DNA from 4 places in the Paenibacillus sp. FSL K6-1217 genome. Region 3 is predicted to be linked to each of the others. Evidence: riboswitches for the same ligand, from Rfam matches in the RefSeq annotation. Region 3 holds a riboswitch; each other region holds the start of a gene.
The links. Region 3 has a riboswitch for cyclic di-GMP ahead of MHH28_RS25100 (collagen-binding domain-containing protein). Riboswitches for the same ligand answer to the same signal wherever they lie in the genome.
Positions count from the first base shown of each region.

Region 1: it holds a riboswitch for cyclic di-GMP, as region 3 does, so the genes downstream of both, MHH28_RS20805 (flagellar assembly protein A) here and MHH28_RS25100 (collagen-binding domain-containing protein) in region 3, are expected to answer to the same signal.
Region 2: it holds a riboswitch for cyclic di-GMP, as region 3 does, so the genes downstream of both, MHH28_RS27540 (PA14 domain-containing protein) here and MHH28_RS25100 (collagen-binding domain-containing protein) in region 3, are expected to answer to the same signal.
Region 4: it holds a riboswitch for cyclic di-GMP, as region 3 does, so the genes downstream of both, MHH28_RS10970 (thiamine pyrophosphate-binding protein) here and MHH28_RS25100 (collagen-binding domain-containing protein) in region 3, are expected to answer to the same signal.

Region 1 is NZ_CP150271.1:4,723,008-4,730,439, reverse strand. Features, by position in the region: gene hcp (hydroxylamine reductase) at 1-774, shown strand, start outside; gene MHH28_RS20810 (aldo/keto reductase) at 876-1,850, opposite strand; gene MHH28_RS20805 (flagellar assembly protein A) at 2,139-3,782, opposite strand; cyclic di-GMP riboswitch class I at 3,858-3,950, opposite strand; gene MHH28_RS20800 (cysteine hydrolase family protein) at 4,499-5,182, shown strand; gene MHH28_RS20795 (ABC transporter substrate-binding protein) at 5,223-6,236, shown strand; gene MHH28_RS20790 (ABC transporter ATP-binding protein) at 6,251-7,060, shown strand; gene MHH28_RS20785 (ABC transporter permease) at 7,057-7,432, shown strand, end outside.
Region 2 is NZ_CP150271.1:6,250,408-6,257,839, reverse strand. Features, by position in the region: gene MHH28_RS27550 (discoidin domain-containing protein) at 1-405, opposite strand, end outside; gene MHH28_RS27545 (glycosyl hydrolase) at 482-1,948, opposite strand; gene MHH28_RS27540 (PA14 domain-containing protein) at 2,201-4,546, opposite strand; cyclic di-GMP riboswitch class I at 4,561-4,641, opposite strand; gene MHH28_RS27535 (sugar phosphate nucleotidyltransferase) at 4,779-6,152, opposite strand; gene MHH28_RS27530 (UDP-glucose dehydrogenase family protein) at 6,974-7,432, opposite strand, start outside.
Region 3 is NZ_CP150271.1:5,676,296-5,683,727, forward strand. Features, by position in the region: gene MHH28_RS25085 (DUF2278 family protein) at 1-704, opposite strand, end outside; gene MHH28_RS25090 (ASCH domain-containing protein) at 802-1,224, shown strand; gene MHH28_RS25095 (hypothetical protein) at 1,641-2,018, opposite strand; cyclic di-GMP riboswitch class I at 2,741-2,833, shown strand; gene MHH28_RS25100 (collagen-binding domain-containing protein) at 2,915-5,806, shown strand; gene MHH28_RS25105 (alpha/beta hydrolase) at 6,666-7,432, shown strand, end outside.
Region 4 is NZ_CP150271.1:2,434,820-2,442,251, reverse strand. Features, by position in the region: gene glpK (glycerol kinase GlpK) at 1-574, shown strand, start outside; gene MHH28_RS10985 (3-oxoacyl-[acyl-carrier-protein] synthase III C-terminal domain-containing protein) at 672-1,664, opposite strand; gene MHH28_RS10980 (hypothetical protein) at 1,726-2,076, opposite strand; gene MHH28_RS10975 (carboxymuconolactone decarboxylase family protein) at 2,240-2,608, opposite strand; gene MHH28_RS10970 (thiamine pyrophosphate-binding protein) at 2,658-4,301, opposite strand; cyclic di-GMP riboswitch class I at 4,418-4,514, opposite strand; gene MHH28_RS10965 (methyl-accepting chemotaxis protein) at 5,016-6,266, opposite strand; gene MHH28_RS10960 (helix-turn-helix transcriptional regulator) at 6,340-7,293, opposite strand.

The DNA of each region.
Region 1 (7,432 bases), 950 kb from region 3:
AAGCAGAATGAGGAATTTGCCAGCTTCAATGGTCCGATTCTGATGACCACGAACTGTATCGTGCCGCCGAAGGACAGCTACAAGGACCGGCTGTACACGACAGGCAACACCGGTTATCCGGAAGTTCAGCATATCGCGGCAGACGCGGACGGCGGGAAGGATTTCTCGGCTCTGATCGAGCAGGCCAAGCGCTGTAGCGCTCCGGTGGAGATTGAGACAGGCGAGATCGTCGGCGGCTTCGCGCATGCGGCGGTCATGAATGTGGCGGATCAGGTGGTTGGAGCGGTAGAGAGCGGCGCCATCAAGCAATTCTTCGTCATGGCCGGATGCGATGGACGGATGAAGAGCCGGAATTATTACACCGACTTCGCAGCAGAGCTGCCTAGTGACACGGTGATCCTTACTGCAGGCTGTGCCAAATACAAATATAACAAGCTGGCGCTTGGCGATATCGGCGGAATTCCCCGCGTGCTTGATGCCGGGCAGTGCAATGACTCCTATTCCCTTGTGGTCATCGCGCTTAAGCTGAAGGAAGTGTTCGGTCTGGCGGATATCAACGATCTTCCGATCTCCTATAACATTGCCTGGTATGAGCAAAAGGCGGTCATCGTACTGCTGGCGCTGCTGCATCTGGGCGTGAAGAACATTCACCTGGGTCCTACGCTTCCGGCGTTCCTGTCGCCTAATGTAGCCAAGGTCCTGGTCGATACCTTCGGCATCGGCGGGATTACTACCGTACAGGAAGACATGGAGCGGTTCATCGCTGCGGTCTAATACAAATTCAATATGAGCCAAAAAACATAAAAGCGAGCCCCCGTATACGTATACGGGGGCTCGCTTTGTGTGTGTATAGATATGAACGTTACCGTCAGCGCTTATGGCAGCCGGTAGACCGCAAACGGCTCGCCGGTGCGGAAGGCGGCGCTAGCCTGGTCAAGTTGCTCAAGTACCCCCGCATCCGGCGAAGCAGAGAGACTCTGCAAATTATGCTGTACCTGCTCTACTGTAGTCGCGCCGACAATCACTGTGGAGACGGCGGGCCGGTTCATCAGCCAGGCCAGGGATAGAGCTGCAGGTGAGGTGCCCAGCCCTTCCGCAATGGCCTGAACCCGCTCCCCAAGCAAGATGCGCTCCGGGGTAAGGAAGCGGCGGAAGTTCGGATCGGTCTCTGCTCTAGAGCCGGCAGGGGCCTTGCCGCTGCCGGCATATTTGCCGGTAAGGATGCCGCCCGCCAGAGGGAAGTACGGGATGATGCCCAGACCCTGATCCAGACAGAGCGGGAGCAGCTCGGCTTCGGGCGTGCGGTCAGCCAGTGAGTAGCTGCACTGGATAGAGATGTATTTCGCCCAGCTGCGGGCTTCGCTGATCCCGAGCGCCTTCATCAGCTCCCAGGCGGCATAATTGGAGGCTCCGATATACCGCACCTTGCCTGCGGAGATCAGATCATCCAGCGTGCGTAGAGTCTCCTCCAGCGGTGTGTAGGGATCGAAGGTGTGAATCTGGTACAGATCCACATAATCTGTCTTCAACCGGCGCAAGCTGCCCTCCAGCTCCTGCATCAGATGATGGCGCGAAGAGCCGCTGCCGCCGGGTCCCTCATGCTTCGGCAATCCGGCTTTGGTGGCCAGCACGGCGCTGTGGCGTCTGCCTTCAAGCGCAAGTCCGATAATCCGCTCGGATTCAGACCCGGCATAGATATTGGCGGTATCGATGAAGTTAATTCCCAGGTCCATGGCGGCGTGAATAATGCGGACGGAGGTGTCCTGATCAGCCCGTTTGCCGAATGAATTGGTGCCCAGACCCAGCGCAGACACCTGCAGGCCGCTATGGCCTAGCCGGTTATATCGCATGCTATCACTTCTCCTTATCTGGTAGACCATCATAATTAAACAAGTGTTTTCATTCCATAAATGCGGCAAGGGATGAAGCAGCGTTCGTAGCTAACCCTCAGAGATAAATGTATTTTGTGCAACTAAAAACAGCGAAACGGAGATTTGGCGGCACAACTGGCGATTTAGTTGTACGAATTGCAATTGAGCCTACCCCTTGCACCCTAATCGGGGCGCGGTAAACCCCTCAGCAGGCCATTAGTTAAAGTGATTCTCACACATTTAAATCTAATGAGCTGCTAGTAGTACTTAACAAGAATCCCGCAGAAGCAGCTTCCCGCCGGACTCCAGGCGGCTGTCATGTGAACGGGCAAGATTAATCACCGCATGCTCCTCCTGGAGCAGCTCGATCTCCTCGCCCAGCTTGAGCAGCAGCCTGGAGAAGCTGCTTAGGGCACTGTCCGTGATGCACCCGGTGAACTGTCCCGGATGGGCGAATACCTCAAGCATATGCCGGAGCTTGTCCGTACCGGAGCCGAACTTTCCGTTCATGCGGCTCAGTGCAGCCTGAAGGTCGCGGATCAGGCTCTCCAGGTGGCTGTATTTATCCTCCAGCAGCAGCATGACCACCAGGCCATAATTCACGGACTGCTGGCGGGATTCCACGTTCCTGGCCAGCTGGCGCGCCGACTCGCGCAGTTCGTCCGTCTCTGTCCGCAGCAGGCTTGCGAGGCTGTGCAGCCGGTGCTGCTGTACCCCGGCGTGCCCGGCGTACAGGCCGCTGCCGGTGACCTGGCCGCTCACATAAATGCTGCCGGTGGCAATGATCGTAGATTGGCGTATATCGCCATAGACGTAGACATTGCCCAGGGCTTCGATCCGTGCAGGTCCTTCGAGATCTCCCGGGACAACGATGTCGCCTGCGAAAATCACATCGCCCGCAGTATCCGCCATTTCCCGGGTCAGCAGGCAGAACGGAGGGAAGTCGCATATTCTGACGCTGCCATTCCCTCCGCAGATGCGCGGTCTGCCGGTCTGCCGGGCGACGATATTGCCGCAGGGAAGGAGCCGGGCATGCTCACCGGCAGCGAAGTAGATATCCTGCGGAGGAGGAGGAGGCAGGACACTTCCGTCCGTGTCGAAGCCGGGAATGCCTTCTTCCGGCGGCAGCTTGCGGGCGAAGACCTCGCCCGCAAAGGTAAACGGGGCTCCGGGGAAGCGGAGATACTCCATGGTATCCGCAGGCTCCTGAGCCCGGCGGTCCTGAAGCATCCCGTTGCCCGCCAGCGTATGCTCCGGCAGCATGAATTCCAGCCGGGATGCCCTTCCGGGCAGCGGGGCTCTTCCCTCGGCGATGCAGACCGGGAGATAGGTAGGATTGTCCAGCTCCGCGTACAGGGCGGGAATGTTCAGGTTGCTCAGAACAAAACGGTTGTCCAATGAGGCGATAATCTGTTCTATGGTAAGCGTGGACAGGAGCATCGCCGGGTTGGGCTGGGCACGGACTACCGCTTCGAAGGCGGCGGGACAGTTGACCAGATTCCAGGCGTACTTCTCTGTACGGTATAAAGTGAAGTGAACCTTAAGCTTGTCAGGCGACACGGTAATTTCATATTGCGGCTTCTCGCAGATCTCCCAGGTGATATAATCCGTCTTCGACACCTCGGTTGGCTCTGTAACAGTCTTACAGTTGATCTTCAGGACAACAGGGTGGATCGCAGAGATGCGGGCGGGGGCCCCTCCGGGGAGCGGGGGAGTAATGAATATCTGATTGTCCTGCACGAGGATAATTCCATTCTTATCTCCAGATGTCCCGCCAGAAGTCCGGCCCTCCACAGAGAATGAATCCAGGAGACCCTTGCGTTCGAGCATCAGGGACTCTACGAATTCATATCGGCTTGGTTCGATATACTGCTGCGGCATGGTTGTAACCTCACTTTTTCGTATGATCAATGGCAATTCGTACAGAAAAAGAACATCCTCAAGCCCGGGACAGCTTCCCGTGAACGGCTGGCTTAAGTGGTCTCTATTGGCAGCCTGGCGACCGTAAACGCAGATTCCGGTGTTCTTAGGCCCATGGCTTTGCGTCCTGCCCTTTCGGGGAGTTTGCCTTTAGAAATAGATCAATGATATACATCCTGTAGAGGCGGTTATGTGCGGTCGACTGTAATCGACAAAAAGAGTCATAAATAGTTCTTACGTGGCATTAACTTCTGCAAACAAGCTTAATTCTAGTACTTAAAGAGCTATTTTTCAACTATATTATGCCTATTTATCAAAAAACTTAAAATGTGCAGTTCTATTTCGACAAAAAAACTGGTTTCCCAGCGCTTACAGCTTATGGAAGGCTAGAGAGACGTAAAAGGTCCGGGCTGTCCTTTATACCGGGCGAGTGGAGAAGCCTCATCTAATATATAGATAATGAATGGATCAAACTTGGAAGGAATCAGCAGGTATTCCTTTTTGAGTAATCTTCATTGTGTACATTAATGTTATATATGTGTTAACTATGTAGATAAACACAAACATTATGTGTGTTTTTTCGTAATAAAACCGAAGACATCACGATTATGTTGTAATATAATCTAACTCATAACAAGGAAATTCGATTAAATGTTAACTAATATAACATTAATAGAGCCAGAGACATCAGGAGAGGAGCATGAACCATGCAAATTACAGCAACACCCTACACTTGGCCCTATGACGGTGACATTGACCCGGCGAAGACGGCGCTGATGATTATCGACATGCAGACAGACTTTTGCGGCAAGGGCGGTTACGTGGAAAGAATGGGTTATGACCTCTCGCTAACAGCAAGAGCGATTCAGCCCATTCAGCGGCTGCTGGAACGTATCCGGGACATCGAAGGGTTCACCGTAATCCATACCCGGGAGGGGCATAAGCCGGATCTGTCGGATCTGCCGGCCAACAAGCAGTGGCGGAGCAAGCAGATTGGCGCCGAGATCGGCTCGGAAGGGCCGGCGGGACGTATCCTGGTGCGGGGGGAGCGCGGCTGGCAGATCATTGATGAGCTGGCGCCTGCCGAGGGAGAGTACATTGTAGACAAGCCGGGCAAGGGCAGCTTTTATGCGACAGACCTGGACCTAATCCTGAAGAATAAAGGAATTACCCATCTGATCCTAACCGGGATTACTACCGATGTCTGCGTACACACCACGATGCGGGAAGCCAATGACCGCGGGTACGAGTGTCTGATCCTGGAGGATTGCACGGGGGCTACGGATGAAGCGAATCATCTGGCAGCGCTGAAAATGGTTCAAATGCAGGGCGGGGTGTTCGGCAGTGTAAGTGACTCGCAAGCGGTGCTTGAGGCGCTGGAGCAATACTGAATCCTACGAGTTCAAATTACATCATAACGGGGGAATAACCATGTGGAACAAATCCAGAACGAAAGCATTGATACTGTTAACCTCGCTAATGCTGCTTCTGACCGCTTGCGGTAACAATACGGGGGCCGGTAAGGCCGAAGGCCAGGGAGCGGAAGGCTCGGGCGGTCTGAAGAAGGTGGTACTCCGGCTGAAGTGGATTCACCAGGCGCAGTTCGCCGGGTTCTATACCGCAGTGGAAAAAGGTTTCTATAAAGAAGCGGGGCTTGATGTTGAGATCCGCCCGGGGGGCTCGGACTTCCCGGCTGTGCAGATGGTGGCTTCCGGCAGTGAGGAATTCGGAGTGACCGGTGCCGACCAGGTCGTCATTGCCAGAGAGAAGGGGGTCCCTGTCAAAGCGTTGTCCGCGATCTACCGCAAAACCCCGTTCGTCATGTTCACGCTCAAAGAGTCCGGGATCAAGACGATGGAGGACCTTGTCGGGCAAAAGGTGGGCATTAAGCTGGGCGGCAACGAAGAGCTGACCTTCCGTGCCATGGAGAAAAGCGCGGGCATCGAGCCTTCGCAAATCGAAGAGATGCCGGTCAAATATGATCTGAGTCCGCTGTTAACCGGTCAGGTCAAGGCCTGGCCCGGATATGTTATTAATGAAGTGCTGGCTGTAGAGGAGCAAGGCAAGGAAGTGAATATTATTGATCCGAACGACTATGGCATCAATTTCTATGCCGATACCTTGTTCACCACGGAGTCTGTTATTAAGAAGGACCCGGAGATGGTCGCAAGCTTCGTGCAGGCATCTATGCAGGGCTGGGATTATGCGGTCAAGCATCCGGAGGAGGCAGCGGAATTCGGTCTGAAATATGGCGAGAAGCTGGATCTGAAGCATGAGGTCAATATGATGAAGGCCAGCATTCCGCTGCTTGATCCGGAGAAGCTTCCGCTGGGCTCAATGGACGAGGCGGCCTGGGAGACACTGCAGAAGAATCTGGTCGAGCTGGGCTTTGTGAAAAAGGAACAGGATACGGGCGGAATGTTCACCAACGAGTTTTTGAAATAAGGAGGGACCCGATAATGACAACAGCGATCAAAGAACAGCTGGATGCTGCCCCCGCGCAGCATCCCGGTACCCGGGAAACCATGCTCTCACTGCGCAATTGCTCTCTATCCTTCGGCGATGTGCCAGTGCTGAATCAGGTTAGTCTTGACGTATACCGCAACGAGTTCATTTCGATTCTCGGACCGAGCGGCTGCGGGAAATCCACGACACTCCGGCTGATGCTGCGGCTATTAAGCCCTGAAGCGGGTGGAGAAGTGGCGTATGCCTCCCCCGACCTGTCGTTGGGCATGGTCTTTCAGAAGCCGGTCCTGATGCCGTGGCTCAGCGCGCTGCAGAATGTAATGCTGCCGCTTGAGCTGGGCGCGAAGAAGAAATTCAACTCAAGCGAAGCGCGTGAAAAAGCGGAAAGTGCCCTGCGGCTGGTCGGCTTACAGGATTACCTGAGCCACTTCCCGCATCAGCTCAGCGGCGGAATGCAGCAGCGGGCGGCCATTGCCCGTGCCCTGGCTGCCGACCCGACGGTGCTGCTGATGGATGAGCCGTTCGGTGCACTGGATGAGCTGACGCGCGAGAAGCTGAATTTCGAGCTGCTGCGGCTGTGGGAGAGCCCGGAGACGAGCCTGAGCAGCATCGTGATGGTTACCCATTCGATTCATGAATCGGCACTGCTGTCGGACCGGGTCGTGATGATGTCACCCCGCCCTGCCGGTGTGACGGATATTATTCCGGTGACGCTGCCTTCCCCGCGTGAGGCGGGAATGGAAGAGCTGCCGGAGTTCCACCGCATCGTCAAGGAACTGAGAAAGCGGGTGAAGCATCTATGACAGTCAAAATCAAAGACACCCTGTACCCGCTCAGCTTTGCGCTTGGCTTCCTGATCTTGTGGGAGCTGGCGGTACGTCTTCTGGCGGTTCCGATGTATCTGCTGCCTGCGCCTACACAAGTAGTCTCGGCTATTAATGGCTCGCTGTGGTCGCATACGCTGGTTACGCTGGGCGAAGCGCTGACAGGGTTCATTCTTGCCAACATCCTTGGCCTGGCTACCGCAGTGATTTTTGTTCATTCCAAGCCTATTGAGAAGGGGATGTTCCCGCTGGCCATCGCGCTTAAGACTACGCCGCTGGTGGCGCTGGCCCCGCTGTTGGTCGTCTGGCTGGGGACCGGATATACCTCGAAGGTAATCGCTTCGATGCTGA
Region 2 (7,432 bases), 570 kb from region 3:
GCGAAATAAGACCCCGTGCTCCGGGATCTTATCCAGCTCATACTGAATCCGCAGCTCCGGGTTGGTCTCCCCGTGGAGGCCGGAGGGCAGCGATTTCAGCTCTGCCGACCTCGCAGTGGATGAAGCTATGCTGAGCCTCTCCTTCACCCCGTTTGAACCCGCCGCCTTGAACTCAGCGGCAGAGCCGTCATGCTTGCCAAGCTTCCATAGAAGAGTTCCTTCCGGCATCTCAGGACCGGCATCCTTGGCCGCCGACAATGAAGACAGATCGACGTCCGCTTCGCCGTCATTCGTCCTCTCATCTCCGAAGACAGAGACGGACAACAGAATCAAGATGATCAGTGCTGCAAATTTTAGTAGGCGGTGAAAGTGTTTAGTGGGTTTCTTTTGAAGTCTACTCCTCATTCCCTTGTCCTCGCTTTCTTCCGGGGGTCTGTACTACACCGGGTTTACGTCACGCTTCGTCTTCTGCGAGGCTTCCTTAAGGAAGCGTCAGCGCACTCTGGGGAACAATCATCTGCTTCTGGCTCTGGCTTCTCCACATCAGACTGACGCTGGCATCCCCGCGGTTCTCGTAATACTCTACCTTGATAGCATACGGGGTATTCGCGGAGAGCGTGATGCTGCCCTCCCTGCTGGCGCTGCTCTGATTCTTCCAGCTGTCGATCAGGAGCTTGCCGCCGATATAGACGCGGATGCCGTCATCCGAAGAAGCGGTGAATGTATACTTTTCACTGTAGAGAGGCTTAAGGGTCCCGGTCCAGCGTACCGAGAATGAATCCTTGGGAAGGCCGGATGCCGGTGAATTTCCATGCCAGTTGAACTGAATGGTACTGTCGTTACGGGTAAGCAGCGGTGTGCCGGACAGGTCCATATTGCCATAATACTGGCCTCTCAGACCGTTCTTTGTGCTGATAGCCGCTGCGGCTTGCGTTTTGATGCCCATGGCGAGCTTGTAGTCATCCCGGGACACTGTGTATTTATGGTTCATGAAGCTTTGGATTTTGAGGGGCGGGTTATTCTCAACCAGCATCTTGCCCCATGTCATCGTATATACCCATTTGCTTTGTTGTTGAGACATGATTACAGGGTCTGGGAGCTCTCCGCTCTCCCCGATGCCTATCGGTTTGCCGCCCGCAAGCTTCAGGAGGCTGTCATAATAAGACTGCTTGAAGTCATTGTCATAAATGTCGGCGGCCAGAATATCCACCTTGGCAGTGCCGGGATAATACGCAGCATAAGGCTCGGATGACTTATTGGGGGCATTCGGATTCCATACCCACAGCAGATTGTTCAGCTTATGCGTATTCACCATCCGGTCATACACAAGATCCCAGAGCCTCGCGAAATCATCCTTCTGCCCCCACCAGAACCAGCCGCCGTTCATCTCATGATAAGGACGCCATAACACCGGAACTCCGGCGTCCCGCAGCTCGCCCAGATATTTCGCCACTTCATCCAGCTCGGCAACCAGAGCCTTGTACTGCGGAGTTCCGGGAGTGACGTACTGCTTGAATTGATCCTGGCTAAGCGGCTTCTGCACATTGGTCCATATCGGCGCGGTTCCCGGCAGATTCTGATGGAAGGTCATGGCGACAATGCCGCCGCCCTTATGCCACCGGATGGCGCTGTTCACGACAGCCTGCCGCTGCCTGGCGATCGTCTCCTTGGACTGGTTGCCAATGGCTCCCAGCTCATATCCGTGCAGAACGGCTTGCTGGCCGCTTGTATTTTTGAGCTTGTTATTGAATTCATCGGGACTCTCCAGGTAATCATGCTGGCCGGATATCATCCCCTTGCCGCTGAGATCGTGGAGATAGCTTAACAGTGCGGAAGCCTCCTTGGAGGCCGAAGGATTAATGGGCTTAATGGGAGCGGCGGCAGGGGCGGCCAGTGTGGTAACCTTGGCATCTGCCGGAAGACTGCGCCCTTCCCCCCATGGAAGCAATGAAAGGATAAGGATAAGAGGAAAAACAGTTGTAAATAGCCTGTACTTACGGTTAGTGTTCAATGTAATCTCCTTTCTCCAGCCACACCGCTTCGGCAGACCCCGGAGCGGTTACGCTTCCCGGATGGTCGTCTATAGCTTAGTAGCCCTGCTGGTAAGCAGGGCCATTAAGAGTGGCTTACAGGATTTATAATTGTAACGTCTTAACCAGTAACAGCGCCAATAATGAACACAGCTGCGGACCTTATGAGCTTAGGAAGCGGAAGGGAGGAACAGCGCGCTTGCCGGAACCGTTCCTTTGGCCTGGCTGGGACTCTGCCACATCAGACGCGCTTTTGCATCCCCTTGATTCTCATAATACTCTACCTGAATATCATACAGCTCGCCTGCGGTCAGGCTGATACTGCCCATGCGTTCGGTGCCGCTCTGCTTCACCCAGCTGTCAATTACAAGCTCACCGTTAACCCGTACGCGGATACCGTCATCGGAATTGGTATAAATCTGATACGTCTCCGTGTACAGCGGCTTAATCTTCCCGCTCCAGCGGACAGAGAAGAAGTCTATACCGAGGGCGGCATCCGGTGAGCCTTGGCGCCAGTTGAAATCAAGCACCGCATCGGTGCGCACTGCAGCGGGATCACCCGACAGTGTCATGTTATTGAAGTATTCCGCGTACAGTCCATTGGCAGCAGGGGCTTCAACAACCGGAGGCTCCTCCGGTGCTGCTGTTGGAGAAGGAACGGGAGCCGCTGTCGGCGTTGGCACCGGTGTTGGCGTTGGTGCAGGTACTGGCGTCAGCGCTGGTGTTGGCATTGGTGTCGTTACTGGTGCCGGCGTTGTTGTCGGAGCTGCTGTAGCTGCCGGTACGTCTGTTGCAGCCGGAGCAGGGTTGGATAGATTGCCTGTTGCCAAGAAAAGCGCACTTGCAGGCACGGTTCCCTTCACCTGGCTTGGGCTCTGCCACATCAGATGGACATTCGCATCGCCTGCATTCTCATAATACTCTACCTTGATATCGTACAGTTGCCCGGCAGTCAAGGCTATGCTTCCGGTACGGGCCGTTCCGCTCTGCTTGACCCAGCTGTCAATGACCGCTGTGCCGTTCACCCACAGGCGGATACCGTCATCCGATGTTGTATAGAACTGATAGGTCTCACTGTAGGCCGGCTTGATCTGGCCGGTCCAGCGGATGGAGAAGTAATCTGCGCCGAGTGCGGCACTGGGCGTACCCTGACGCCAATTGAAGCTGATGACGTCATCACTCCGCACCATAACCGGGGTCCCCGAGAGCGTCACGTTCTTGAAGTATTCTCCAAGCAGCCCGTTCCTGGCAGGCTTATTCCCCGTATCACTGGGAGTTGGGTCCGGCTTCTGGATCGGCGTGGCGGTTGGAGCCGGAGTTGGCGTTGCGGTTGGAGCCGGTGTTGCTGTAGGCGTTGGCACTGGTGTTGCTGTAGGCGTTGGCACTGGTGTTGCTGTAGGCGTTGGCACTGGTGTTGGTGTTGGTGTTGGTGATGGCGTTGCGGTTGGCTTAGGGACCGCCACCGGAGCAGTCCAGGCCTTATATTGGTCACGGGTCAGGGTGTAGCTGTCATTCATGAAATTCTTGATCGTTGTCGTGCTGTTATTCTCATAGAGCATCTTGCCCCAGTTCATCATAAACACGTAATTCTGCTGGGAAAGCTTCAGCTTCGATATATTCGGCATTTCACCGTTCTCGCCGATGCCGATCGGTTTACCGCCAGCCAGGCTGGTCAGATCATCATGATATTTTGTCGAATAATCGTTATTATATATATCTGCTGCCAGCACATCCACTCTGTCCGCGCCCGGATAGGTCCGTGCATAGGGATCAGAGTTGGCATTCGGCGCATTCGGGTTCCATACCCAAATCAGATTATTTAATTGATGAACGTTTACGAAACGGTCATACATAATATTCCATAGTGCAGTGAAGTTGTCTTTCTTGCCCCACCAGAACCAGCCGCCGTTCATTTCATGGTACGGTCTCCACAGGATTGGAACCTTGGCATCCCGTAGGCTTTTAAGCGAGACGGCTACCTTATCAAGATCGGTTATCAACGCATTATACTCCGTGGTGCCGGGAGTTACGTATTTGTTGAACTGTGCCTGGCTGATTGACTTCTGCACATTGGACCATTCGTATCTGGTGCCCGGCAGGTTCTGATGAAATGTCATGGCAACGATGCCGCCTGCTCTGGACCAGTTCGTCGCACTCCAGACGATATTCTTGCGCTGTTTGGCTACTCCGCTCTCCGTCTGTCCGCCAATCGCTCCAAGCTCATAACCGTGCAGTGCTGCGTATTGTCCGCTTGTTCCCTTCAGCTTGTTGCTTAATTCGTCAGGACTCTCGAAATAGTCATGCTGCCCGGTAATGATCCCATTTCCCGTGATGTCATACAGATTGTTCAGCAGCTCGACCGCCTCGGCTGAGGCCCCCGGATTCACTGGCGCTCCTATAGAGGAGGCAGCCTTGACAGTGGACGGGGCGATTCCCAGTCCCGCAGGTACAACAGACCATACAACGGCCAGCGACAACACAGCGCGGAGCAAACGAGACTTACGGTAAGTTTTCACAATATTCTCTTCCTTTCGGTAGCCAGGCTGCCACTCTTGCGAAGGCCCTATAGCTTTGCGTCCCTATCTTTCGATTAGGTTTGCCTTTGTCGTTTTGGAAGGATCAATCCCTCTTACCGTAAATATCGTCAATATGCAAATTTAATGTATAGTAATGGAGAATTTCCTCGAAAAAATAGTTCTATGTGCCTGATTTAAAATTGTAACATTTGGTTAAATAGATAAGTTAGACCTACGAAATGAACTGATGTAGAGCTATATCCTCCCAGTCCAGAGTAATACGGATATTGTCTTCCTCTACCAGCTCAGACCCTGTCTGCACCTCAATGAACTCCACATCTGTAAGGGCAAGAATGGCATGCTTAGTCCCTTCCGGTATCCTTACCACATCCCCTGCCTTCACGTTGTGCATCTTCTCGTTAATCACAATGCTTGCTTCACCGCTGACAAAAGTCCAGATTTCACAGCGCTTGTGATGCAGCTGGTAGCTGATATTTTTGCCCTCGTTGATGAAAATCCGCTTGGTCAGTACCTCGTTGCCTTCATCATATTTCACATAATCGATCACCTTGTAGTGGCCCCAGCGGCGCTCTTCGTACATCGGCCGTTGTTCAAAGGTCTTCAGCACTTCCTTGATCCGCGGACTCTCGGCCTTATGTGTCACCAGAATGCCGTCCGGGCTGGCCGCGATAATCAGGTCCTTCGCCCCGATAACCGTGATCGGAATATCCAGCTCGTTAATGAGGCAGGTGCCCTCGGAGTCAGCGGTGATGAAGCCTTTGCCGACATGGTTGCTGGTCATTTCCTCGGTCAGGGTGTTCCAGGTGCCCAGGTCCTTCCAGAACCCGTCATAAGGCTGCACCACGATGTTCTCCTCTTTCTCTACCACTTCGTAATCGAAGCTGATCGAGGACAGCAGCTTATACTGCTTCTGGAGCTCCTCGTAATTCAGCGGCAGCCCTTTGCGCTGCAGAATATCCAGCAGGTAGCCCAGACGGAAAGCGAATACTCCGCAGTTCCACAGTGCCCCCCGGCTGATCAGCTCCTCGGCCTGCACGCGGTCCGGCTTCTCCTGGAAGTGGCTCACCTGCAGGTAGCCATTCGCTCCCGCATCTGCGCCCGTCGGAATGATGTAACCATATTTCTCCGAGGCATGCTCGGGAACTACCCCCATCAGCGCCAGGTTCGCCCCGCTCACCAGCATGGTGTTCTCCAGTTGCAGCACGGTTTCGAAAAAGGAGGATTCCACGTAAGGGTCCACCGGCAGAATCGCCACGGTCTCGCTCGGGGAAACCCCAGCGATGGAATACAGGTAGGCGGCCGTCAGCGCAATCGCCGGGAAGGTATCCCGCCGCTCCGGCTCCACGATGATCGGCACTTCGCTGCCGAGCTGGCTCTGAATCATCTCCACCTGGCTGCGTCCGGTCGCCAGATAAGAAGACTCTGCCATTCCTGTCTCCTCCAGCTGTCTCCATACCCGTTGGACCATCGATTCCGGTTCACCTGCCGGGCTTTCCAGCACCTTCAGAAATTGTTTGGAGCGTGAATCATTGGACAACGGCCACAGCCGCTTGCCGGAACCGCCTGATAGAAGTACCAGTTTCATATGTGAACCCTCCGTATCGTATTGTTATTGGGTATTTCTTATTGCGGGAGAATCGTAAATTAAAATCCCGCCTGTTATGAGGGTCGCTGCAAGGAATTGTGGGCTTACGGCCGCTGTTGTCTCCAGATGTTGTTGATTATATTGCTTGCAGCAGATAACATCCGGAGACAATGGCGGACGCTAACGCTCCTACAGCTCCAAAATTCCTCTCCACTCCATTTCATAACAGGCTTTACTTTTTATATCCGCTTCGCCCGCAGGCGAAGCTCCCGGCTAAAGATCCGATATTGCCGCTTGTTGTAGCGGCAAGGAGGGCCGGGCTGCCGCTATGCTTGCGCGGCAGCAGTTGAAACCCTGGTTGCCGCTGCTGTTGTTCCAGCGGTGAAAGATTCAAAGTCTCAAAGACTCAAAGACTCTTAAGTGCCGCTTGTTCCAAGGCGTCTCCGCTGAGTTAGCGGCTAGAGAAACCAAGAGTTCCAAGACAATGGAATCCAAGATCAGGATTCAAGACCGGAATTCAAGACTCTTGTGCCAAGGGCTCGCCGCTCAAGTTAGCGGCGGCTGAAGCTAGTTAGTTAACCACACTTGAGAAATCAGGTGCACTTGTGCTCTTCATTTGCTCATTTAGCTAACATTCCCGGGATTCAGGTGCACTTGTGCTCCTCATTTGCTCGTTTAGCCAACTTTCCCGGGATTCAGGTGCACTTGTGCTCTTCATTTCACCGTGCAGCCCGCTTTCGGTACATTCAAGGGGATCTATCCCTCTCATCCACCGCCCAGCCGACTTTCGGCGTGGCGCGTTCAGCAAGGCTGAGCCGGCCTTAGATCGCCCCAGCCACGCTGGCGGAGAAGCCGCTAAGCCCACCCATCTGCGGGCGGCCGACGGAGATGTACTCCAGGCCGGTGCCTTCGATCTGCTCCTTGGTGTAGACATTACGGCCGTCAATCAGCACCTGGCGGCGCATGGTTCCGGCGAGCTGGTGCAGGTTGATCTCCTTGAACTGGCTCCAGTCGGTCAGCAGGCAGACGGCATCGCTGCCCTCGGCCGCCTCTTCTGCGAGTCCGCACCAGTGGAGCTGCGGATGATCGTATTCCTTGCGGAAGTTATCGGCCGCAATCGGATCGTACAGCTTGACGATGGCGCCTTCGGCAACCAGCGCCTCGACGATCTCGCGGGCCGGGGCCTCACGGACATCATCGGTATTGGGCTTGAAGGCAAGTCCCCAGATCCCGATGACTGCGCCGCGCAGGCTGCCCAGCGATTCATGGAGCTTCGAGAT
Region 3 (7,432 bases):
GCATCTCCCTGGTCGTTAGTGCACCAGGATTGGGACTGGAAGGCCAGGAAGATAGCCACCCATCTGTTCGCGTTCTGGAAATGAATAAGCACTCCGCCGTCCTGCCATGTACCATTTTCTCGGGAATACCCGCCGGCATTGCCTTGATTCATGTGGATATTATGAACGCCCTGTCCAGGAGAGAAGCCGAAGTATTTGTCGGGTTTATCCACAGGCCCCCAAGGTTCGCCGAACGCATACAGGGTGGCCTTCTGCTTGTGTGCTTCCTCGATGTAAGAGGTGATTTTGTCATAGAGATTGTTGTGGGGATCGTTGTCTTCCTTGTCATCTTGGTTCGTATTAGGCAGGGCTACCATCTTACTGGGAATCACCAGGTTTCCTCTGATATAATCTAGGGCAAGGCTCCGGTTCTCCCTGGTGATCTTCGTGAAGCCGGACTCAAGCTTGAGCCAGCGGGCTGTTTCTTCCGATTTTAAATCTTCACCCACATAATACAGCACCTGATTGGCAGTGTCTTCCGGTAAATGCTCGGCTTTATTGCTTGATCGGATGTTGATGGCCAATCTATACTTTTTGTGGTCATCGTCTTCAACGTCAACCAGCACCTGAATATGATTGTTTTTGTAACCTAGCTTATAGACATTATCCTCATTGGATATTTTGCATTTTAATACCCCATACCCTTGATCTAATCCGTTACCCATCGCTCATCAGTCCTCCTTCATAGCTATTATTCTTTCCCATAGGAGGCCGTAGTAATTCTGACTAGTAAGGTGTTCATCAGAGGAGGCAAGCTACATTATGAAGGTTCTGACGATTCGCCAGCCGTGGGCAACCTTAATTGCGCTGGGAGAAAAGCAAATCGAAACCCGCACCTGGCGGACCGCCCACCGGGGAGCATTGGCCATTCATGCCGGGATGCAGGTAAATAAGGCGATCTGCCGGACAGAGCCTATTCAGTCGTTGCTGGCCCGTCATGGCTTCACGGCGGACAATCTGCCAACCGGCCGGATCATTGCCGTCAGCCGAATTGCGGATTGCTGTGAAGTTACGCCTGAGCTTGTGCAGCAGGGCTGGCCGGGCGGGAATGAATATGTGTTCGGGAATTATACCGTAGGAAGGTACGCCTGGAAGCTGGAGGAAGTTGTGCCGCTGGTACATCCCATACCCGCGAAGGGACGTCTGGGATTCTGGGAATATCCTGTGCTGGAGAAGGAATTTTGAATCGCCTGATCGCATTTTGACTAAAAATTTGCTCCGGACTGGCACTCAGCTGGTATAATTGGGATATTCGGCGGGAAATCTTCCTATATATTAGGATAGTGTGCTCTACAGCGGTCAACGCTGGAGATGAAGCAGAATTGCCGGGAAGGAGCGTATGCATAATAGATGGGAAGCCTTCTAATTGCATGGCTTTGTATGCTTTGTTTGTTTCTTGTGTTCAGGGATCAGGTCAGCCGGAGAATCCTGTACCCGGTAGCTGTAGTGGTTATATGCGGGACGTTGGGGTATTGGACGTTGTTAATGTAACCGCATCCGGGTCATCGTGTAATGCAGAAGTCTGCCGCTTGCGGCAGGCTTCTTTTGTAGGTACTGCGCCCTGCATGAACAGGTTCAATAAAAGTACTTCTCCCGCTGGCTTATCCCTCCGCGCCGCCCTGCTCCGTCTTCTCCATCCCCAGATATCTGCGCATATGCACAGTGGCCTGGGCGGCAATCACATCATCCAGCAGCAGCATCCGCTCGTGATAACCCCTGCAGACGAATTTGGCTTCGACGCCAGCTTCCAGGCGCTGCTGTTCATAGACCTTCAGACCACGGGCCCGCATTCCGGCACGGACCTCCCGCAGATCGGCAGCGGCAGCCTGGACGGCAGTCTGGATCACCTCCAGATAAGGCGCAGGCGTGCGCAGCTCTAAGGACATCACGGATGCATCACGCTCGAAGGCGGATAGAATTAGCGGCAGCAAAATATAAGATTTGACCAGCAGGTTGTCCTGACTCTCTGCTCTATGCATCCCTCTCAACCCCTCTAAGAGAACGTATATTCGCATTGTAACTCATCATTCAAAAAATAATCAATGGGTATTATCAACTGACAGTAACAATGTGACATAATTCACAATAAAATTCGAAGAATTATTTTATATTAAAATTGAAATAATAAAGATTGAAAAAATAAATCAGCTCAAAGGAGAATGGCAATGAGTCATGAAGGAAGTCTCCGCCGCGGTGTGGTATTCGGGATCATTCTAAGTGTTCCGCTCTGGGTATCGATGATTGGTTGGGTTCAACTGTTCATGTCTGCTTAGGCGACATTTTATTTAATAATAGATGAATCCTTGTAGCGGGTGTCGTCCATCACGGGCGGCACTTTTTTTCGGAGCGGGGTGTCTGTGAATAGGTAAAATGGCATCGAATAGGAGCAAGCTAGGAGTTAAACAGGGAGGAACAGCGACGAAGTAGGCCATATGTATCAAATTTTAATAATGTAAATTAATATTATTATAGAGCCAGGTAGCCAATGACAGTTGTAGGGGTGAGAAGGATAGTATGCATAAACCCATGGGGGACAAGGGATTGTGGGATTGGGGTTCTGAGATTTTTTCAAAAATTATACTTGGAATGGATTGACAACAGGGCGGGGGAGCGGATAAACTGAAAATAGTACAAAAGTAACAAATGTCATAGACTCAACAACGAATATACATAAGCAAAATCAACAATTTCATACCGAAATCATGTACAAACGCAAACCGTATCGAAAGAACGGGACGCAAAGTCAGGAATCTACTGTCTCTAAAGTTGAGGCTATGGTCGTCCGGCCGCCGTGAAGCTAACCCTTCGTGGCGGTCTTTTTGTTGTTATAGTCGGGTGAAAGATTCATAGAATAGTAACTAGGAGGTGTGGACTATTGAACAAAAGAGTGCGTAAAACAGCCGCCATTCTTATGGCAGGCCTATTGACCGTATCCAGTGCCTTCACGTGGGGGATGGATGTTAGAGCAGCTTCAGGGGTGCCGTATACGCCAACACCAATTTTGGGGGTCGCAGGCAATTTTAATGCTTTTATCTTAGGGGATTTCACACAAGGCGGTGATCAGATCGAAGGCCGCCTTGCAGCGGCGGGGAATATTACCCTCTCTGGAGGTTACGGAGTTGCCAGAGCATATAGGGATGCTGCACCGACGGATGTACTTGTGGCCGGCAGGAATTTTGTACATTCAGGCAGCGGAGAGATCTACGGGAACGTGGTATACGGGGATAACATTACAGCCAATGAACCTAGTGTCAATATTAAAGGCACGAAGAAGAAAGGCAATCCGATAGATTTTACGGCCGAGCAGGAGGTTCTGATCTCGCGTTCTGCAGAGTATGGGGCCTTGGCCGACACGAATGAGATTGGGAATAATCATTATGGACAGCTTACGATAAATGCACCGGATCGCTTCAATGTGGTTCATCTGGATGCCTCGACACTGGCGAGTACGAATTATATTCAGTTCAACATTGCCCAGAACGCTACGTTGATTATTAATATAAGCGGGTCTACAGTCAATGTGCCAAGCTTTTCAATGAATAACGGCAGAGCAAGCCAGGTATTATTCAATTTCTACGAAGCAACTAAGGTAGATATCGCTTATACCTCATTCTTCGGGACGATCCTCGCACCTAGAGCGGATGTCCATTATTCCGGAGCGGAGCTGTATGGGACTCTGATTGCAAAATCTTTTAGCGGCGGGGTTGAGATGCACCTTGGAATGTACGAGGGAGAGGGGCCGCCGCCGAGTCCGACACCAACGGCAACACCGACGCCGACTGTGAAGCCGACACCGACGGTAACGCCGACACCGACAGTGAAGCCGACACCGACGGTAACGCCGACACCGACTGTGAAGCCGACACCGACGGTAACGCCGACGCCGACGGTAAAACCAACACCGACGGTAACACCGACACCGACAGCAACGCCGACACCGACGGTAACGCCGACACCTACGGTAAAACCAACACCGACCATAAAACCGTCACCTACACCTGTGTGTACTCCAACTCCAAAGCCAACACCGACCGTGAAGCCAACACCGACGCCGACCGTAAAGCCGACGCCAACTGTGAAGCCAACGCCGACGCCGACCGTAAAGCCGACGCCAACGCCGACTGTGAAGCCGACGCCAACGCCGACTGTGAAGCCGACGCCAACGCCAACCGTGAAGCCGACGCCGACACCAACCGTGAAGCCGACGCCAACGCCAACCGTGAAGCCGACGCCGACACCAACTGTGAAGCCGACACCAACGCCGACTGTGAAGCCGACGCCGACGCCAACCGTGAAGCCAACACCGACGCCAACCGTGAAGCCGACGCCAACGCCAACGGCGGTGCCAACACCAACGCCGACTGTGAAGCCGACGCCGACACCAACGGCAGTACCGACGCCAACGCCAACGGCAGTACCAACACCTACACCAACGGCAGAACCGACACCAACACCAACGGTAGAGCCAACACCAACACCGACGGCAGGGCCGACACCAACACCAACGGTTGAGCCAACACCAACACCGACGGCAGTACCAACACCGACACCAACGGCAGAGCCGACACCAACACCGACGGCAGGGCCAACACCGACACCAACGGTAGAGCCAACACCAACACCGACGGCAGTACCAACACCGACACCAACGGCAGAGCCGACACCAACACCGACGGCAGGGCCAACACCGACACCAACGGCAGAGCCGACACCAACACCGACGGCAGGGCCAACACCAACGCCGACGGCAGAGCCAACACCAACACCGACACCAACGGCAGAGCCGACACCAACGCCGACGTCGACACCGACACCAACGCCAACGGTAGAACCAACACCAACACCAACGCCAACGGCAGTACCAACACCGACACCAACGGCAGAGCCGACACCAACGCCGACGGCAGTACCAACACCGACACCAGATCCAACACCGACACCAACGCCAACGGCAGTACCGACGCCAACGCCAACGGTAGAGCCGACACCAACGCCAACGGCAGAGCCAACACCAACGCCAACGGCAGTACCGACGCCAACGCCAACGGTAGAGCCGACACCAACGCCAACGGCAGAGCCAACACCAACGCCAACGGCAGTACCGACGCCAACGCCAACGGCAGAGCCGACACCAACGCCAACGGCAGAGCCGACACCAACGCCAACGGCAGAGCCGACACCAACGCCAACGGCAGAGCCGACACCGACGGCAACGCCGACACCAACACCGACGGCAACACCGACACCAACGCCAACACCGACACCGACGGCAACACCGACACCAACGCCGACGCCGACATCGACACCAGATCCGACGGCAGCGCCAACACCGACACCAACACCAGCGCCGACACCAGTAACAACGCCAGATCCAATATCGCCGCCGTTCAGTTTCCCGCCAGTGCCAACGCCGACTCCGATTATCGGATTTATCGTGAGCAATGATGTGGTTGTAGATGATGACCCGCTGCCGCTTGGACCTGTAGCAACTCCAACAGCTACCACAGTACCGGCACCATCGCCGACAACGGCTGTAGCGGTTGGGCCATTAGTAGCGACACCGGCGCCAACGCCGTTGCCATCGGCAGAACCGGCACCCGATGTAGTCGTTATCGATGATGAAGTTCCTCTAGGCGGTGTGCCTGCGGATGGAACCCTGCCTAAGACGGGCGAGTCCAGTCCTGCTCCATATTATTTTGCCGGTTTGGCACTCGCTGGTCTGGGCTTGATTCTTAGAAGAACCACCAGAAACGGCAAACGTAAGTGAGTCACCCGAACTGAGATGTATGCAAACAAACAATGATCCTGTGATTTGACAAGGGCTGCTTTCGGAGAAGACGTTCTCCTGGAAGCAGCTCTTTTTTCGTTGTTTAGGAAATTTTGGTTCCCGTCTATTGTGTATAAGATGTGTATAGATTTGTGTATAAGTGTTCTTAGAATGATTCGTAGAGTGAATTTGTTGCTGAACATGGCTGAAGGGTGGCCCCTGAGGAGCCTGGACCTGATATTAATGGTCAAAGGCTGGGTGTTTGCGAAAAACCGAATACAAATTGAGGAAAAGGGATATTAGGATTTGATACTCCTACTCTTAAACAGCGGAGCGGGCGGAATGATTGTGGAGAAGCGGAGCGGTCGCCTTTGTATCCGGATTTTCACCGACTAGGGGAATGAAAAAATCTGGATACAAGAGCGATTGGAACAACGTTCCGTTTGCGGAGCGTGCTCCCAAGCGTCGCCGTAATTCATACTCCATCCGTACACAGACTGAATGAGAACGAGAGTGGATTAATGTATGCTAAAAAGCGAACACAATGTGCTGCGAGAAGGCGATAGGAGCAAATGTATGCGAAAACCGAACACAACACAAGCGAGAAGGCGAGTGTACTAATTGGAGGGAAGTAACCACCTAGAGAAAGCGGATAGCGTCTTCGCCCTAGAGTAGAGCAGGACGCACGAGCCGTTAATGTTACTGTAGAGAAAGAGCTTCATGCTGAATCTTGCCTTAGCCCCAGCTGTATTTTTAGTTGGCCTTGCTCCCGTGCTATACTAGGCTCAAATTACGCTAAGCAAAAGATCCTATTCCCTGGCTGGAAGGGTTGCTTGCGGAAGGAGGAACGTTGATGTGGATGATATACCTGCTTGTGGTGGTGATTGTGGCTGCCGGTGGGGTGGGATATGCCGGATTCTATTTTTATGGAGTAGCCATTAAGCGGGCCCCTAAGGAATTCCTGGCCAAGACTCCTGATCTTAAAATTGATCCGCCGCCGGTGGCCGGAGCCTCGTGGGGAGAAGGGGCGGAGTGGGTGTCCCGGCAGAGCTTCCGCGAGGTGGAGCTGGTGTCTGAGGATGGGCTCAAGCTGCAAGGCTATTATCTGGCGTCGGGGCGCGCTGCCGGCCGAACCGTCATTGTGGCCCACGGGTATTCCGGGAAGGCCAAGGATATGGGAGCCACCGCCAAAAACTACTATGAGAACCTGGGGTACAATGTGCTGCTGCCAGATGCCAGAGGACATGGGAAAAGTGAAGGTGATTATATCGGCTTTGGCTGGCCGGAGCGCCGGGATTATCTGAAATGGATCGGATTCGTCCTGCAGGAGAACGGTCCGGACGCGCAGATTGTGCTGCATGGCGTATCGATGGGCGGAGCCACGGTGCTGATGACGGCCGGGGAGGAGCTTCCTCCGCAGGTCAAGGCAGTTGTCGCCGATTGCGGCTACACCTCCGTCCAGGCGCAGCTATCCTATCAGCTGAAGCGGATGTACCATCTGCCAAGCTTCCCGTTTGTGCCGGTGGCCAGTCTGGTGACCCGGATGAAGGCCGGTTATTTCTTTGGCGAGGCGTCTGCGCTGAAGCAGGTACGCAAGGCCAAGGTGCCGATTCTGTTCATCCATGG
Region 4 (7,432 bases), 3.2 Mb from region 3:
GCAGGAGGGGCTGGGGCTGATCGTCGCACCCGCCGACTCGGAAGAGAAGGCCAGCGAGGTGGACGAAAGTGAGGGAGTGGTGGTGGTGCCCGCCTTTACCGGACTGGGTGCGCCTTACTGGGATATGTATGCGCGGGGCGCCATATTCGGCTTGACGCGGGGGACCACCTCCGCACATCTGGTAAGGGCGACGCTGGAATCACTGGCCTTCCAGTCCCGCGATGTTATCGGGGCGATGCAGAAGGACGCAGGCATGCCGCTCACCGGTCTGAGGGTGGACGGCGGAGCAGTGCGCAACAATCTGCTGATGCAGTTCCAGGCGGACATTCTGGGCAGTGAAGTGACGCGGACAACCTATTCGGAGACTACGGCGCTTGGCGCTGCGCTGCTTGCCGGACTCACCTCCGGGGTATGGACCCGGGAGCAGCTGGAGAGCTTCAATACCGCCGAGAAGGTCTTCTCGCCGCAGATGGAGCCGGAGGATCGTGAACGCAGGTACGGCGCCTGGCAGGATGCTGTGTCGCGCACTATGGGCTGGGAGAAGCATGAAGGCAGGCACGAAGGCAGAGTTTAGAGCAGAATAGAGTAGAGATATAGGAACAGAAACGGCCCGCTGGCAGAAACCTCTGCTGCGGGCCGTTTATTTCTCTGAAACCGAATGAACGTTATGATTAGTACTCCATGACGAATGCGACATTCTGCCATCCGGCGCCAACGGTCCAGAACAGGACCTTATCTCCCCGTTCAAGCTGGCCGGTAGTGACCGCTCTGTGGAGGGCAATGAACGGGCTGCTGGTTGAGGTATAGCCGAACTCATCACCGATGTAGACTGCGGCTTCAGGATCGATGCCGATCTTGCCGGACACGGCTTGGATGTTCGGAAGCGACAGCTGTGAGAAGCAGGCGGCCTTGATGGACTCAGGGGCAATTCCATTGTTGCTCAGCAGGGTGTTGATCGATTCAGAAGCGGCGTCCACACAGATGGAATCATCAAACGGAATGAACTTCACATTGAACTCTCCAGCAGCTACACCCGTGCGCCCGAGCTGTGCCAAGCCTTCTGCCGGGAAAAGAGAGTTGCCGTACACACAGGTATCCGTCTGGTAGATGGAGTCAATGAAGCCGACAGCATGCTCATCGCGTTCAAGAATGAGTGCGGCGGCAGCATCACCGAAGTTCGCGTAATAGACCGGATCATTCTTGTCCGCATGCGGCGCAACGTAATCGGAGCCGATGACCAGGGCACGGCGGATTCGCGGGTTCGCCATCATCTGGCGGCTGACCTGTTCAACCGAAGCCGTCATTCCGGCACAGTTGGCATTGCTGTCAATGCAGATGGTATGCGATGCCCCGTTGATCAGGCGGTGAATCATCAATGAGTTCGTAGGAAATATATATTCAGGGGTCTGGCTTGCATAAGCGATCAGGTCAATGTCAGGTCCGGTAAGACCGGTCTTCTCCAGAACATTGCTTGCGGCTTCAAAAGCCATTGTCAGGGAGTTCTCATCCGGGCTGTCGATGCTGTAGCGGTTTTCACGGCCCAGAGTAGCCAGTAGTCCGCGGATATCAATACCTTTATCGTCAAAATGCTGAATGAAAAACTCATTGCCGATTCTTTTGTCTGGATGATAGATATCAATGTCCTTAATGCGAATCCCCGCCATAATTCAGACCTCCTAAAAGTTTCAAGCTGCTGATTTTGGTTTAAATTGTAATCATTAAGAATTAAGCTTGTACGGTGGAAGTGATCTCCAGGTTCTCGAGTCCGGCTTTACGGCCCAGGCGCGCCAGCTGCATTTTGAGGATCGGGTTATTCTCCAGGGTAAGACTAACTTTCTGGAAGCCGTCGGCCTTGAACATGATGAAGCAGCCTTCAAGCAGCGGCACCACATCAGGAGCAGTTACATTCAGCTTGCGGCAGTCGATATCCAGGGCATATTCAGCAGGGTTAATCGGGTTGATGGTCTGCTGGTAAGCCTGTATGGATCTGAGTCCGTCCTCGTTAGAAAAGGTTCCCTCCAGCTCGATATTAATTACCTTCTTCGCAGTGTCTGTCTTCAAAATAAATTGTCCCATGTTGATCTCTCCCTAAGTGTGATTTGTAATACCTCCAAAACGTGATGACTGCGACTCTATTTGACAAACCGCATTTGGAATTGGGATATTTTGCCTCCATTATAACCAGATGATGCTAAAATATGCAACCCAAAAGTCGAAATTTGTAGAATTGTGTAGAATTTTATCTAATCTCTTCCAGGGTATCCAGCAGCACATTAAAGGCTGAAATTACCCGTGGGGCACCGACGCAAGGGACGAGATGAAGCAGCACACCCTTGATCTGTTCAACGGTTATGCCCACGCGCAGCGCCATTACATAATGAACACCCAACTGCTCATATTGCCCCATCGTAATCAGAGACGAGATCACCGCGATCTCTTTCCAGTCAGAGCCAATCGTGGTCCGCTGAAAAATATCGCCATAGGCATTGCCCATGATATACTCCGCCAATTCCGGAAAATGCTCTTTGATCGGAGCCAGGGCCTTGGCCCCATAATCTCCTGAGAGATTCGAGAAATGATCGAGTCCGCTGTTCATGTTCTTGTTCACGCTGTAGCCTCCTGATAGTAGGTTAGATAGGGTGTGCGAAAGGGCTTGCTTACGTAAGATCCAGCGTGCGGTGGGCCGTAGGTGGCATTTCATCACGGTCCGTCAGCAGCTCAATGACAGCCGCCTTGTTCAGCGCTACCGCTTCGCGGATTGCGGCAGCGAACTCCTCCTGAGTCTCACAGCGGAACCCGGCTGCACCCAGGGATTCGGCGAATTTGACGGCGTCCATCGGAACCTCGAAGATCGTACCGTCAATCCGGCCAGTGGTTTTCTCCATCCCCTTAAGCGCCATATCCAGCTGCATATTGTTCACCACGATAAAAATCACCGGAATGTCCTTGCAAACAGCTGTGTTGATTTCACTGCCGAGCATCATGAAGCAGCCGTCCCCGGTAATACAGAAGACGGTCTCCCCGGGAGAGGCAGTCTTGGCACCGATCGCCATGCCAATGGAATTGCCCATGCAGGCAAAGTAGGCATCGAAGATGAAGCTGCCGGGCCTGCGCACATTGAACCATTTGACAGTGGTGAACCCGTGGCTGCCGTCATCGACAAACACGCTGCTGTTGTAAGGAATCAGACTGCTCATCGTGCTCATAACCGAGGCCAGGGAGAGTCCCGCCAGCACGGGCAGCTCATCATTGTAATCGTTTGAGATTGTAATTTCATGCCTAGTCACCATAGAGGGGGCCAGCTTCTGAAGATACAGTGCCAGGTTGTCCCGTAAATCCCCGCCGACTGAGATGGTGGATGAGGTCAGTATTTTGCCGACAAAGGTAGGGTCTACATCGAACTGGATCAGCTGCCGCGGATGATTCTCCGGCTTCAGGTTACAGATAGTCATATCACTGAGGCGGGAGCCCAGAACAATGAACAGGTCGCTGTTGTTCATCAGTTCATCCCCGTGCGAGGAGCCGCCGACGCCGACAGGACCATGGTAGAGCGGATGGTCATAAGCTATGGCGCCTTTGCCGCCTGGAGAGGTAACTACAGGAATGTTGAAGGTTTCGGCCAGCTGGACCAGCTCCCGATGTGCCCCTGAGCGGTTAACGCCTTTACCGGCAATGATCAGAGGTCTGGCGGATTCATTGATCGCCGTGATGACCCGTTCATAGTTCTGATAGCTGACCAGCCCTTCGCGCTGCGGCAGAACAATCCGGCATTCCGCTAGCCGCTCTGTCTGTACATCAAACGGAATGCACAGATGGACCGGACCTTTGCGGTCACCGAGGGCAATGGATAAGGCATGGTTGAAAATAGTGCTGAAGTGATCGCCGCGTTCTACAAGCTTGCTGAAGAGGGTCGCCGGCCGGAACATATCCGCCAAATCAGCCAGATAGGAAGTGGAGTCCTGGCATTGGGGAATGCCCAGCTCCTTGATGGACTGGTGGCCGGTGATGAAGAGGACGGGAAGATTATTAGCCTTGGCATGCGCTGCTGCGGTGAGCAGATTCGTTCCGCCCGGACCGGAGGTGCCGAAGGCTACTCCGAGACTGCCAGTTTTGAGCGCATAACCGCCGGCTGCAAAGCCGGAGCTGGACTCATGCCGGCCGGGAATGAATTCTATGCCATAGTCAACCATCTTCAAAGCAATGGGGCAAATGGATTTCCCTATGATTCCAAAAGAATGTGTGACTCCCAGATTGGATAATGTTTCCGCCATATAATCTGCAACTGTCTTCAGAACATCCACCCCGCAAGTGTTATTTGTATAAGTCAGCAATAGAAAACCTGTACTCAAATTTAGGAGCACAGGTCTGTTGCACGAATCACCATAATCAAACGCGAAACCCAAGGCGTTCACAGTTTTTCAGCAACCTGGCTGTCATGGTCCCACTTCACAAATGAGACTGTAGATCCATGGCTTTGCGTCATTCCCTTTCGGTGAATTTTGCCGGTATGCGGTTATAAATGGTTCTAAGGAGAATTTTCCTTTACAATATATTCCTTGCTCCTCTTTTGTCAATAACCCCTATGAGAAGAAACTCGGAATTTGACGAATATTCAGGATTGAAAAAGGATAAATATTTGGATTTTCAAACTTTTGAAAATGGTTGTCTCTGGAAGACTAAAGTCTTAAAATGCAAATAGATAGGATGAGCTGAAATTGTCGGAAGTAAGCATAAAGACTCATTGCATCCGCGATCCACTGCAAAACGTTATGAATTTACTAGATTTACAGCATTGCAAAATACGTTCATAGGACTTAAGGATTAGTCGGGTAAGGTTTTGACATTCAGACAAGCTATGACTATAGAACGTCTATAGTAAAGAAGTGCAAAGCAGGTATTTTACCCTTATGCACAATTTCAACAATTTGTGAATATTACAGAACAATCTTCATTTTGCCCGAAAAAAGAGACACCTCCCGCAGGAAATCCCGCAGGCGTGTCTCTCTGGGCAGAAGCTAGAATTTGAAAATATGGATCGTTTTTTGCAGGTTGAAGACAGCAGAGGTCATCTTCTCCGTCTCTTCGGCTACGGATTGCAGGGCATGAATCTGTTCGTTCATCGCTGCGGATACCTCTTCGGTCCCTGCGGCTGTCTCCTGGGTGATGGCTGAGATATTCTCGATTGCCCCGGAGATTTTGAGCGCGCTCTCCAGCATCAGATCGCTCTCTGCGGAGAAGGAGGCGATCTGCTCGGTTATGTATTGGACGCTATGTACGATCTGGGCGAAGATATTAGCCGTCTCCGTAATCATCTCATTCTGCACCTGGACTACCTCTTCGTTGATGGCGATGTTATCAATGGCCTGCTTGATATCCGCTTCAATGCTTCGTACCAGCCCGAACACCTCTTTGGTGGAAGCAGTGGATTCCTCGGCCAGCTTGCGGACCTCCTGGGCAACGACAGCGAACCCCCGGCCGTGCTCGCCTGCACGGGCTGCTTCAATGGAAGCATTGAGCGACAGCAGATTGGTCTGTTCGGCAATTTCGGTAATCGTCTTGGTAATCATCGTAATGCCGCGTGCGTTCTGTGACAGGGCCTCGATCGTATCCGCCACCTTCTGGGTAGCCTGGATATTCTTGCGCATGCCTTCAGCCTGGGTATCCACCGATTGCCGCCCCTGTTCCACCAGTTCCAGTGTATGGACGGATCGTCTGTTCATTTCCTTGGTGGAATTCGTATAATTGGAGACTTTGGTTTCGATGTCCTTGATCGATTCAGTCATGTCGGCAATATCGACGGAGATTTCATTAGCGCCGAGAGCCAGTTCATTGGAGGAGGAGGCCACCTGCGCCATGACAAATTTCAGGTTCTGGTTCTTGTCTTCAATCCCGCGGCTGGCGTCCATCACCTGCCGGGTAATCTGTGAGGCATCGGTGAGGATTTTTTTGAGCTTATCGATCATGGTGTTGAAGGAACGGCTGATGTCACCCATGGAGCCGTTCTCGTCGGCCCGGCTGGTGAAGTCTCCTTTGGCGATCGTGTGCGTCACATTGGAGATATCCTCAAATGAAGATGTAAGCGTTCTCTCAATGAAGCGCGCAAGCGGGTAAGTCAGTGCTGCCAGGACGGCGACAAGGATAATGCCGATGAGCAGCCTGTCCATAAAGATAAGCGTAATTAATACTGGAACAGCGAATAAAGCGGCAACCAGGTAACATCCGGTGACGATTTTTTGTTTCAACGGCAGCTTGTTCATCCAGCCCATAATGAAAGTTCCCCCTATAAATAAGAATGTGTATTGTCATATTATAGGGGATACTAGTGCATTTGGTCTATTGTTAAAAATCATATAAAGCTGCCGCCTCACGCAGAGCAGCAGCCACCGTATCCGCAAGTGCTGGCGGTGCGGTTACCTTGATGCCCTGACCCAGGGACAGAATGATCCGGCAGGCAGACTCCGGCGTGTTGAACTCGGCCTCGGCCCTGATCCAGCAGGGGTCCTCAGAAGGCTCCTGGTGCAGTAGGGCGACGTATCGCTCCTTCTCCAGCTCCTGCATAGTGTGGTCCCTGACCAGCAGGCTGACGGGGTACCGGGGCAAGGCAGATTTGAACGCAGCAGTCGAGGTCTCCCAATACCGGGACAGGTCGAAATCCTCAGGCTGCTCAAAAGGCTCATCTGAGACTTTGGCCTCAGAGATTCTGGAGACCCGGTAGGTCCGCAGTTCGCCGCCATGCTCCCCGACTACATACCATACGCCGCGCTTGACTACCAGACCCAGCGGCGCAATCAGCCGCTCGGCAACATCCTCCCCGCGCAGATAGGTGATGCTCACCTTGCGGTTCTCCCATAAAGCGGACTGCAAAGCGGAGAGGCAAGGGTAAGTCTCCCCGGAGGGATGCCATCCGGCACCATCGATGTGAATCCGCTGGCTGAGGAAGCTGAAGGGGGTGAGGGGCTGCCTGGTAGCAGCGGCCTGCAGCTTGCGGGATGCTGAGGAGAACTCCTCCTGAATGCCCAGCGCGTGCAGAATCGCCGGATCAGCGGGCACCAGCAGCGCGGCAATCTCCTTGGTGTTCATTCCGCTCAGGGAATTCCGGTAGCCGTCAGCCAGCTTCCAGCCGCCTTCCCGGCCGCGCTCCGCCAGCACGGGGATGCCGGAGAAGCTGAGCGCCTCCATATCCCGGAAGATCGTACGCTCCGATACCTCCAGCGTTTGCGCCAGCTCTTTGGAGCTGATTTTGCCGCGGCTCTGTAAGAGTTGAATGATAGTGATCAGACGGTCCGCTCTCATTCGGATGCCTCCCTACATGAATATTATTTATATATGTCAGTGGTTGTCATGTATAGGATATATATTAGACAAGAGTAAGGATTAGCGCAAATGATCTGCTAATCCGGGCAAGATAGCTGAAAGGGAACGGATCCGGGCA